One region of the Bradyrhizobium sp. KZN70725 genome, then DNA from elsewhere that is predicted to be linked to it. Evidence: riboswitches for the same ligand, from Rfam matches in the RefSeq annotation. Region 1 holds a riboswitch; the other holds the start of a gene.
The links. Region 1 has a riboswitch for glycine ahead of ACZBJS_RS34100 (D-amino acid dehydrogenase). Riboswitches for the same ligand answer to the same signal wherever they lie in the genome.

Region 1 (4,414 bases):
TGCGCAGCGCATGGCGCAGCAGCACACCGGTCTCGCCGATGCCCTTGGCCCGCGCCGTGCGCACGTAATCCTCGCCGAGCACATCGAGCATCGAGGCCCGCGTCATGCGTGCGATCAGCGCGACATAGATGAAGGAGAGTGTGCAGGTCGGCAGGATGAGGCGCTGGAAGAACGGACCGAAGCCGGCCGAGATGCTCTTGAAGCCCTGTACCGGAACCCAGCGCAGATCAATCGCAAAGATCTGGATCAGCACATAGCCGATGACGAACACCGGCACCGAGAAGCCGAGCACGGAAAGCCCCATCACGAAGCGGTCGATCCAGGTGCCGTGCTTCCACGCCGCGATCACGCCGAGCGGCACCGCCACCAGGATCGAGAGGATGATGGTGGCCAGCGCGACCGAGATCGAGGGCTCGAGGCGCGGGACGATCATTTCGAGGATCGGCTTGTTCGAGATCAGGGAGACGCCGAGGTCGCCGTGCAGCAACTTGGCGATCCAGGTGTAGAACTGGATGTAGATCGGCTCGTTCAGACCAAGCGAGGTCCGAATGCGTTCGAGTTGTTCGGGAGTCGCGTTGTCGCCGGCGAGGATGGCGGCCGGGTCGCCCGGCGTCAGCCGCAGCAACAGGAACACGAACAGAGCCACCACGCCCATCACGGGAATGGCGGCGAGGATGCGGCGAAGCAGATATCCGAGCAAATTTGATCCGTTGGGTTGTGGTCGATGAAGTCCCCAGCGGGACCGTTGCACACCAGACCGTAGCACAGATGGTAGCAGACTCACGGTAGAACTTGAGCAAGTCCCATGCCATCGGTGCTGCGGATTTTGCGGTGCAGCTAATCAGTCCTGTTGGCCGCGATTATTCCTCCGGTGAAGTTTGAAGCAGTCCACTGGAAGGTGGATTGATTTCAGCTTTGCGCGCGTCGGCGGGCACGTCGAGCCCGGCACCGAACGTCGGCGCCATCGGCGGCGTGTCGAGGTCGCGCCAATCGTCGATCGCCTGGGCCACCATCTGCGCCGTCGCCGCCGACAGTGTCCAGCCAAGATGACCGTGGCCCGTATTGTAGAACACGCCCGGAATCCGTCCGGCGCGAACCACCGGCATCATGTTCGGCATCATCGGGCGCAAGCCCGCCCATGGCACGACTTTCGACGTGTCGATCTCCGGGAAATGATGCCGCACCCAGTCCACCAGCGGTTGAATGCGATCGGCGCGAATGTCGCGGTTGAAGCCGTTGAACTCGGCGGTGCCGGCGACGCGGAAGCGGTCGGCGCCGAGCCGGCTGGTGACGATCTTCGCAGCTTCATCGAGCAGGCTGACGGTTGGGGCCGCATTCCGGCTTTGCGGCGCATCGAGCTGCACCGTGATCGAATAGCCCTTCACCGGATAGACATTGACGCGGTCGTTGAGCAGGCTGGCGAAGTGGCGGCTCGCCACGCCGGCGCAAATCACGATCCCGTCCGCCTGTAGCTGCTGGCGCGTCGCGACCGCAGCATCATGTGAAGCAGCTTCGTTCCAGCCGATGCGGAAGCCGTCATCGCCGTGTGCGATCGTGTCGACGTCGGCTTCATGGACGAAGCTCGCGCCACGGCGGATGCAGGCGTCGGCAAGCCCACGCGTGAATTTGTGAATATCGCCGGTCGCGTCCGACGGCGTGAAGAAGCCGCCATAGCAGGTTGTCTGCAGCGCGGGTTCGATGACGCGGATCTCGTCCGGGGTCACCGGCCGGCGGTCGAGCCCGCCTTGCTGCAGCAGCGTGTTGACCTTGAGGCCGGCTTCGAAGCCGGCCCTGTCGTGATAGACGTGCAGGATGCCGCGGCGTTCGAGATCGAAGGCGATGTTTTCGCGCTCTGCGATCGAGAACAGATGCTTGCGCGCTTCGATGGCGAGCTTCGTGGTCTCGATGGTGTTGCCGCGATAGCGCGTGATGTGGCCTACGAACTCGCCGATCCAGGAATATTTGTGCCAGCTCGGCTTCGGGTTCATCAGCAGCGGCGCGTCGCTTCTCAGCATCCAGCGCAGCCCCTTGAGGATGGTCGCGGCGCTGTTCCACACCTCGGCGTTGCTGGCGGAGAGTTGTCCGCCATTGGCGAACGAGGTTTCCATCGCGGCGTAGCGATGCCTGTCGAGGACAGTCACCTTGTAGCCGCGTTCAAGCAGGGCATAGGCCGTCGTTACGCCGGTGATGCCGGCGCCGATGATCGCGATGTGTGGCATGATAGTTGTCAGGCTCCCGTGGGTTAGAGTCGCCGAACCGCCGGTGAAACCGGCATCGGCGCCCCATCTGTCACGGTACCTGAGAGCTTGATCCGCATCGGGCTGTGGCCAGAAGCGAACTATCCCCTTCGGTGGACGTCATGGCCCTTGATGTGCGGCCATGTTCGTCTCTCTCCAGATCGTCCTGACGATACAGTCCTTTTGCCTGAGAGTTTCCGGGGCGGTTGCTCCGTCGGCGCCGAAGCCAACAACACGATTGTTGTCGCTTCGATCTCTCCCGCATCGTCGCGTTGGACGGCCGGACCGTAGGCGAAGCCTCAAAAATGGACAAGGCTAAATTTCGATCCGGCAGTGCCAACGTGTTGTGCAGTGCAAATCGATGTCAGTCCAGCGTCGCCAGCAGTGCCGCCATCAGGCGGCCGCGTTCGGCGAGGCTGTCGACCTCGATGTGCTCGTTGAGCGTATGTGCATCGGCGCCGCGAACGCCAAGGCCGTCGAGCGTGGGGATGCCCATCGCGCCGGTGAAGTTGCCGTCTGAGCCGCCGCCGGCGCTGCCGTGCGGCAGATCGAGACCCATCGCTGCAGCAAGGCCTTTTGCCTTTTCATAGAGCGCCATGGTGCCCGCATCGGGCTCCCACACCGGGCGGGTGACGCCGCGCGTCACCTTGAAGGTCACGTCGTTGGCGGTGCCCGACAGTGCCAGCATGCGCTCGACGCCACGGTCGAGATCGGCCTGGCGCTTGGCCATGCTGAGCGCTTCGCCGGTACAGGTCGTCGCGACGCAATTGACCCACTGGCCGCCATGCACGATGCCGACCGAGAAGGTGCAGTCCTCGGTGGTCATGCCGTCGATGGCGATGATCTGCCGCGCCATCTCGCGGATCGCGGAGCGGCCGGAAGACAGCGTTGCGCCGGCATGGCTGGGCTTGCCGGTGGCTTCCAGGTTGAAGCGCGCGATCGCATAGCGGCCGGTGACGACGCCGTTATTCGGACGGCCGGGCTCCGGCACCAGCACATATTTGTTGCGCGCGGCTTCCGCCTCGATGATGTCGCGCGTCGACGGCGTGCCGACCTCTTCGTCGGGGGTGAACAGCACGGTGATCGGCAGCGGAGTCGTAAAGGAGGCGCGCGCCAATTGCCTGATCGCCTCGATCGACAGGTAGTTGCCGCCCTTCATGTCGAAGATGCCCGGCCCGAAGCACTTGTTGCCTTCGCGCCGCCACTTCAGCTTCTCGATGGTGCCGACGGGGTGAACGGTGTCCAGATGGCCGGCGATCAGGATGCCGGGCTGGCCTTGTTTCGGATGGGGAAAACGGGCGCGGACGCAGCCCGCGAAGCCCTGGCGTCCGGCGATGCGCTCGATCGTCGCACCCATGATCGCCATCTCGCGGGCGGCGAGATCGAGCATGCGTTCGACCGCGGCGGCGTCCCAGGTCGGGCTTTCGCATTCCACCCAGCTGCGCAGGCCCTGCAGCATCGTTTCGGAATCAAAGGGGAGATTGGCGGGGTTCATCGTTGTTCTCTCTTGTTGTTCTGACGGCGCCGGCATCGCGCGCGCGTTACGAAAATCTCAGCCGACGATTTTGTAAAGCCAAAATCTGGCGCGCGGCCTCATTCGTTTGTGTACGTCCGATGCGACCTGAAACCGATTGACGCGCTTGGCGCTTGGTGCAAGTCTCGATTTCACAAGCCATACAGCATGTTAGTTCGCCTAAATAACGAACCACATGCATAACGAATAAGCCGGCTTTGACCAGTTACACGTCAGGAGAGATTGCATGTTCCCTATCTCGCGTTGGAAACACCGCACGCTAGCGGCCGCGTTGACGGCGCTCGCGCTGTCGTTCGCGCCGCAGGAATTGTCATTCGCGCCGCAGGCGATGGCCGCGGGCAAGACCATCACCGCGGTGATGCACTCGGATCTGCGCGTCATCGATCCGATCATGACCACGGCCTACATCACCCGCGATCATGGCTACATGATCTATGACACGCTGCTGGCGACGGATTCCAATTTCAAGATCCAGCCGCAGATGGCGGACTGGAAGGTTTCCGACGACAAGCTGACCTACACGTTCACGCTGCGCGACGGTCTGAAGTGGCACGACGGCGCGCCGGTCACCGCGGAAGACTGCGTCGCCTCGCTGCAGCGTTGGGGCAAGGTCGACGGCATGGGCCAGAAGCTGATGGACTTC
Region 2 (4,414 bases), on a different contig from region 1:
GCCGGCCTTGAGGCTTTCGACCTCCGCGCCGTCCTTGATCAGCGCCGTCACCGCGCCTTCCGCGCTCTCGGTCTCGTAGCCGAGGAATTCGGTCGCTCCGAGCTTCTCGCGCAGCGGGAACCAGATCGCCTCGCTCGCCGCCTCGCCCGAACCTGCCCAGGAGGCACGCGCCTTCACGCGCTGCCGCTCCATCGCGTCGGTGAACGACGCCTGGTCGACGCTGATGCCGCGCGACTTCAGCGCGTCCTGCGTCAGATCGAGCGGGAAGCCGTAGGTGTCGTACAGCGTGAACGCGGTGTCGCCGTCGAACATGTCGCCCTTCTTGAGGCCGGCACTCTTCTCGTCGAGGATCGACAGGCCGCGCGCCAGCGTCTTGCGGAAGCGCGTCTCCTCCAGCCGCAGCGTCTCCTCGATCAGCTTCTCCGCACGGACCAGATCCGGATAGGCCTGGCCCATCTCGCGGACCAGCGCCCAGACCAGGCGATGCATCAGCGGCTCGCTCGCGCCCAAAAGCTGTGCATGGCGCATCGCGCGGCGCATGATCCGGCGCAGCACGTAGCCGCGGCCCTCGTTCGACGGCAGCACGCCGTCGGTGATCAGGAACGCGGACGAGCGCAGATGGTCCGCGATCACCCGATACGACCCAACGTTCTGCTCGTTCGGACCGTGCCCGAGGGTAGACGCGGCGGCATCGATCAGATTGCGGAACAGATCGGTCTCGAACACGCTCTCGACGCCCTGCAGGATGCAGGCCATGCGCTCGAGCCCCATGCCGGTGTCGATCGAGGGACGCGGCAGCGCCACGCGCTCCTCCTTCGTCACCTGCTCGTACTGCATGAACACCAGGTTCCAGAATTCGAGGAAGCGATCGCCATCCTCATCCGGGCTGCCCGGAGGGCCGCCCCAGATGTGCTCGCCGCGGTCGATGAAGATTTCGGAGCACGGTCCGCACGGGCCGGTGTCGCCCATCGCCCAGAAATTGTCCGAGGTCGGGATGCGGATGATGCGGTCGTCCGAGAAGCCCGCGATCTTCTTCCAGTAGCCGGCCGCCTCGTCGTCGGTGTGGTAGACGGTGACCAGCAGCTTGTCCTTCTTCAGCCCGAAATCCTTGGTGATCAGATTCCAGGCGAGCTCGATCGCGCGCTCCTTGAAGTAATCGCCGAACGAGAAGTTGCCGAGCATCTCGAAGAAGGTGAGATGGCGCGCGGTGTAGCCGACATTGTCGAGGTCGTTATGCTTGCCGCCGGCGCGCACGCACTTCTGCGACGTCGTGGCGCGCTGATAGCCGCGCTTCTCGACGCCGGTGAAGACGTTCTTGAACTGCACCATGCCGGCATTGGTGAACATCAAGGTCGGGTCGTTGCGCGGAACCAGCGGCGACGAGGCCACGATCTCGTGCCCGTTCTCCTTGAAGAAGTTCAGAAATGTCGACCTGATGTCGTTGACGCTGCTCATGTTCATCCAATCGGAAAAAGGGGCCGGCCAGCCGCAAAAAGGCGTCATTTTCCGGCCGAACGCTTTTAGACATTGCCAGCTGCGGTGTCCAGAAACTGTGCAGGCGGATCATGGGCTTGCCGCGGCAGCACAAAGCCCATTGGATAGTTGCTGCAGCTGCGTTGACAGTCTTGGTGGCGCCGTGTTTTCTACCTACCTATACCTAGTCACGTCGGGAGAGACCGGCCTTATCGCCGGCGCCGAAGGAGCAACCGCCCCGGAAACTCTCAGGCAAAAGGACCGCGTGACGTCTGACATCTGGAAAGAGACGCTGGGGTTCGCCCCGATGCGTCCGCCGACGGGATAATACTCTCAGGCACAGCGACAGATGGGGCTTTCTGCAGGTTTCTCAAGGGGAAATAGGTCCCCGGCGGGAACCGCGAGGGCCCTGTGATGCTTGCGCGCGAAACCTCCCCGCTGAAACAGACCCCGCTGCACGCGCTGCATCTGGCGCGCGGCGCCAAGATGGTGCCGTTCGCCGGCTATGACATGCCGGTGCAATACGCGGCCGGCGTGCTGAAGGAGCATCTGCACACCCGCAAGGAAGCCGGTCTGTTCGATGTGTCGCACATGGGCCAGCTCGTGCTGAAGGCCAAATCCGGCAAGGTCGCGGATGCCGCGCTCGCGCTGGAAAAACTGGTGCCGCAGGACATCGTCGGTATCGCGCCGGGACGGCAGCGCTACGCGCAATTCACCAACAATGACGGTGGCCTGCTCGACGACCTGATGGTGGCGAATTTCGGCGATCACCTGTTCCTGGTGGTCAACGCCGCTTGCAAGGCCGAGGACGAGGCGCATCTGCGCGCGAATCTCTCCGACGCCTGCGAGATCATCTCGCTGGCCGACCGCGCGCTGATCGCGCTGCAGGGCCCTAAAGCCGAATCGGCGCTGGCGAAACTTTGTGCAGATGTCGGTTCGATGAAATTCATGGATGCCGGTGCGCGCCGGCTCAGTGACGTCGACTGCTTCGTCTCGCGCTCCGGCTATACCGGCGAGGACGGCTTTGAGATTTCCGTGCCCGCGGACAAGGTGGAAGCCCTGGTCACCGCGCTGCTCGACAATCCCGACGTGTTGCCGATCGGGCTCGGCGCGCGCGACAGCCTGCGGCTCGAAGCCGGGCTGTGCCTCTATGGCCATGACATCGACACCACGACGACACCGGTCGAAGGCGCGCTGGAATGGTCGGTGCAGAAGGTTCGCCGCAGCGGCGGCGCCCGCGCCGGCGGCTTCCCCGGCGCCGACAAAATTCTCGCGCAATTCGCAGATGGCGCTGCGCGCCGACGGGTCGGCCTGAAGCCTGACGGCCGCGCACCGGTGCGCGAAGGCGCCGCGCTGTTCGCCGATGCCGGCTCGACCGAGCAGATCGGCAAGGTGACCTCGGGCGGCTTCGGCCCGAGCCTCAATGCGCCGGTTGCGATGGGCTACCTGCCCACGGCCCTTTCCGCCGTCGGCACCACCGTTTTCGCCGAAGTGCGCGGCCAGCGGCTGCCGCTGAAAGTCGCCGCTACGCCCTTCGTCCCCAATACCTACAAACGCTGAACGCCAAAGGATCGACCCCATGACGACGCTGTACACGTCCGACCACGAATGGCTCCGCATCGAGGGCGACGTCGCCACGATCGGGATCACCGACTATGCGCAGTCGCAGCTCGGCGACGTCGTGTTCGTCGAACTGCCCAAGGTCGGCCGCAGCCTGAAGAAGGCCGAGGCCGCCGCTGTCGTCGAATCCGTCAAGGCCGCCTCCGACGTTTACGCGCCGATCTCCGGCGAGGTGGTCGAGGTCAACGACGCGCTCGCCGCCGAGCCCGCGCTGGTCAATTCCGACGCCGGCGGCAAGGCCTGGTTCTTCAAGCTGAAGATTGCCGACAAGGGCGAGCTCGGCGGCCTGATGGACGAGGCCGCCTACGCCGCGCACACCGCCTAAAGGATCACTCCGAGGATCACGTCATGAACGCGCCCTTCAAGCCGATCAACGAAGCCGCCACCGATTTCGTCCGCCGCCACATCGGACCGTCGCCGCGCGACGTCAACGCGATGCTGGAGACGGTCGGCGCCGCGAGCCTGCAGGCGCTGATGAACGAGACGCTGCCGGCGTCGATCCGGCAGAAGGCGCCGCTCGATCTCGGCCGGGCGCTGAGCGAGACCGAGGCGCTCGCGCATATGAGCGAGCTCGCCGCGCAGAACCAGATGTTCACCTCGCTGATCGGCCAGGGCTATTCCGGCACCATCCTGCCCGCGGTGATCCAGCGCAACATTCTGGAGAACCCGGCCTGGTACACCGCCTATACGCCGTACCAGCCGGAGATCAGCCAGGGCCGGCTCGAGGCCCTGTTCAACTTCCAGACCATGATCTGCGATCTCACCGGGCTCGACGTCGCCAACGCCTCGCTGCTCGACGAAGCGACGGCAGCGGCGGAAGCGATGGCGCTCGCCGAGCGCCACTCGCAGGTCAAGGCGAAGGTGTTCTTCGTCGACAAGGAGGTGCATCCGCAGACGGTGGCGGTGATGCGCACGCGCGCCGCGCCGCTGGGCTGGGCGCTGGTGGTCGGCGATCCCCTGACCGAGCTCGACAACGCCGATGTGCTCGGCGCGCTGCTGCAATATCCGGGAACGTCGGGCGCAGTACGCGACCTCAAGCCTGCCATCGCGTCGCTGCGCGCCAAGGGCGCGCTTGCGATCGTCGCGGCGGACCTGCTGTCGCTGACGCTGCTCGCCTCGCCCGGCGAGCTCGGCGCCGACATCGCGATCGGTTCGGCGCAGCGGTTCGGCGTGCCGATGGGGTATGGCGGACCGCACGCCGCCTATATGGCGGTGCGCGACACGCTGAAGCGCTCGCTGCCCGGCCGCATCGTCGGCCTCTCGGTGGATTCGCGTGGGCAGCCCGCCTATCGCCTCGCGCTGCAGACCCGCGAGCAGCATA

Region 2: another riboswitch for glycine. It lies ahead of gcvT (glycine cleavage system aminomethyltransferase GcvT); the one in region 1 lies ahead of ACZBJS_RS34100 (D-amino acid dehydrogenase).

Annotation. Positions count from the first base shown of each region.
Region 1 covers NZ_JBUYWT010000055.1:12,866-17,279, reverse strand. The annotation lists gene ACZBJS_RS34105 (ABC transporter permease) at 1-700, opposite strand, end outside; gene ACZBJS_RS34100 (D-amino acid dehydrogenase) at 861-2,219, opposite strand; glycine riboswitch at 2,285-2,399, opposite strand; glycine riboswitch at 2,403-2,509, opposite strand; gene ACZBJS_RS34095 (M20/M25/M40 family metallo-hydrolase) at 2,602-3,732, opposite strand; gene ACZBJS_RS34090 (ABC transporter substrate-binding protein) at 3,998-4,414, shown strand, end outside.
Region 2 covers NZ_JBUYWT010000031.1:85,679-90,092, forward strand. The annotation lists gene alaS (alanine--tRNA ligase) at 1-1,455, opposite strand, end outside; glycine riboswitch at 1,658-1,746, shown strand; gene gcvT (glycine cleavage system aminomethyltransferase GcvT) at 1,888-3,033, shown strand; gene gcvH (glycine cleavage system protein GcvH) at 3,053-3,418, shown strand; gene gcvP (aminomethyl-transferring glycine dehydrogenase) at 3,442-4,414, shown strand, end outside.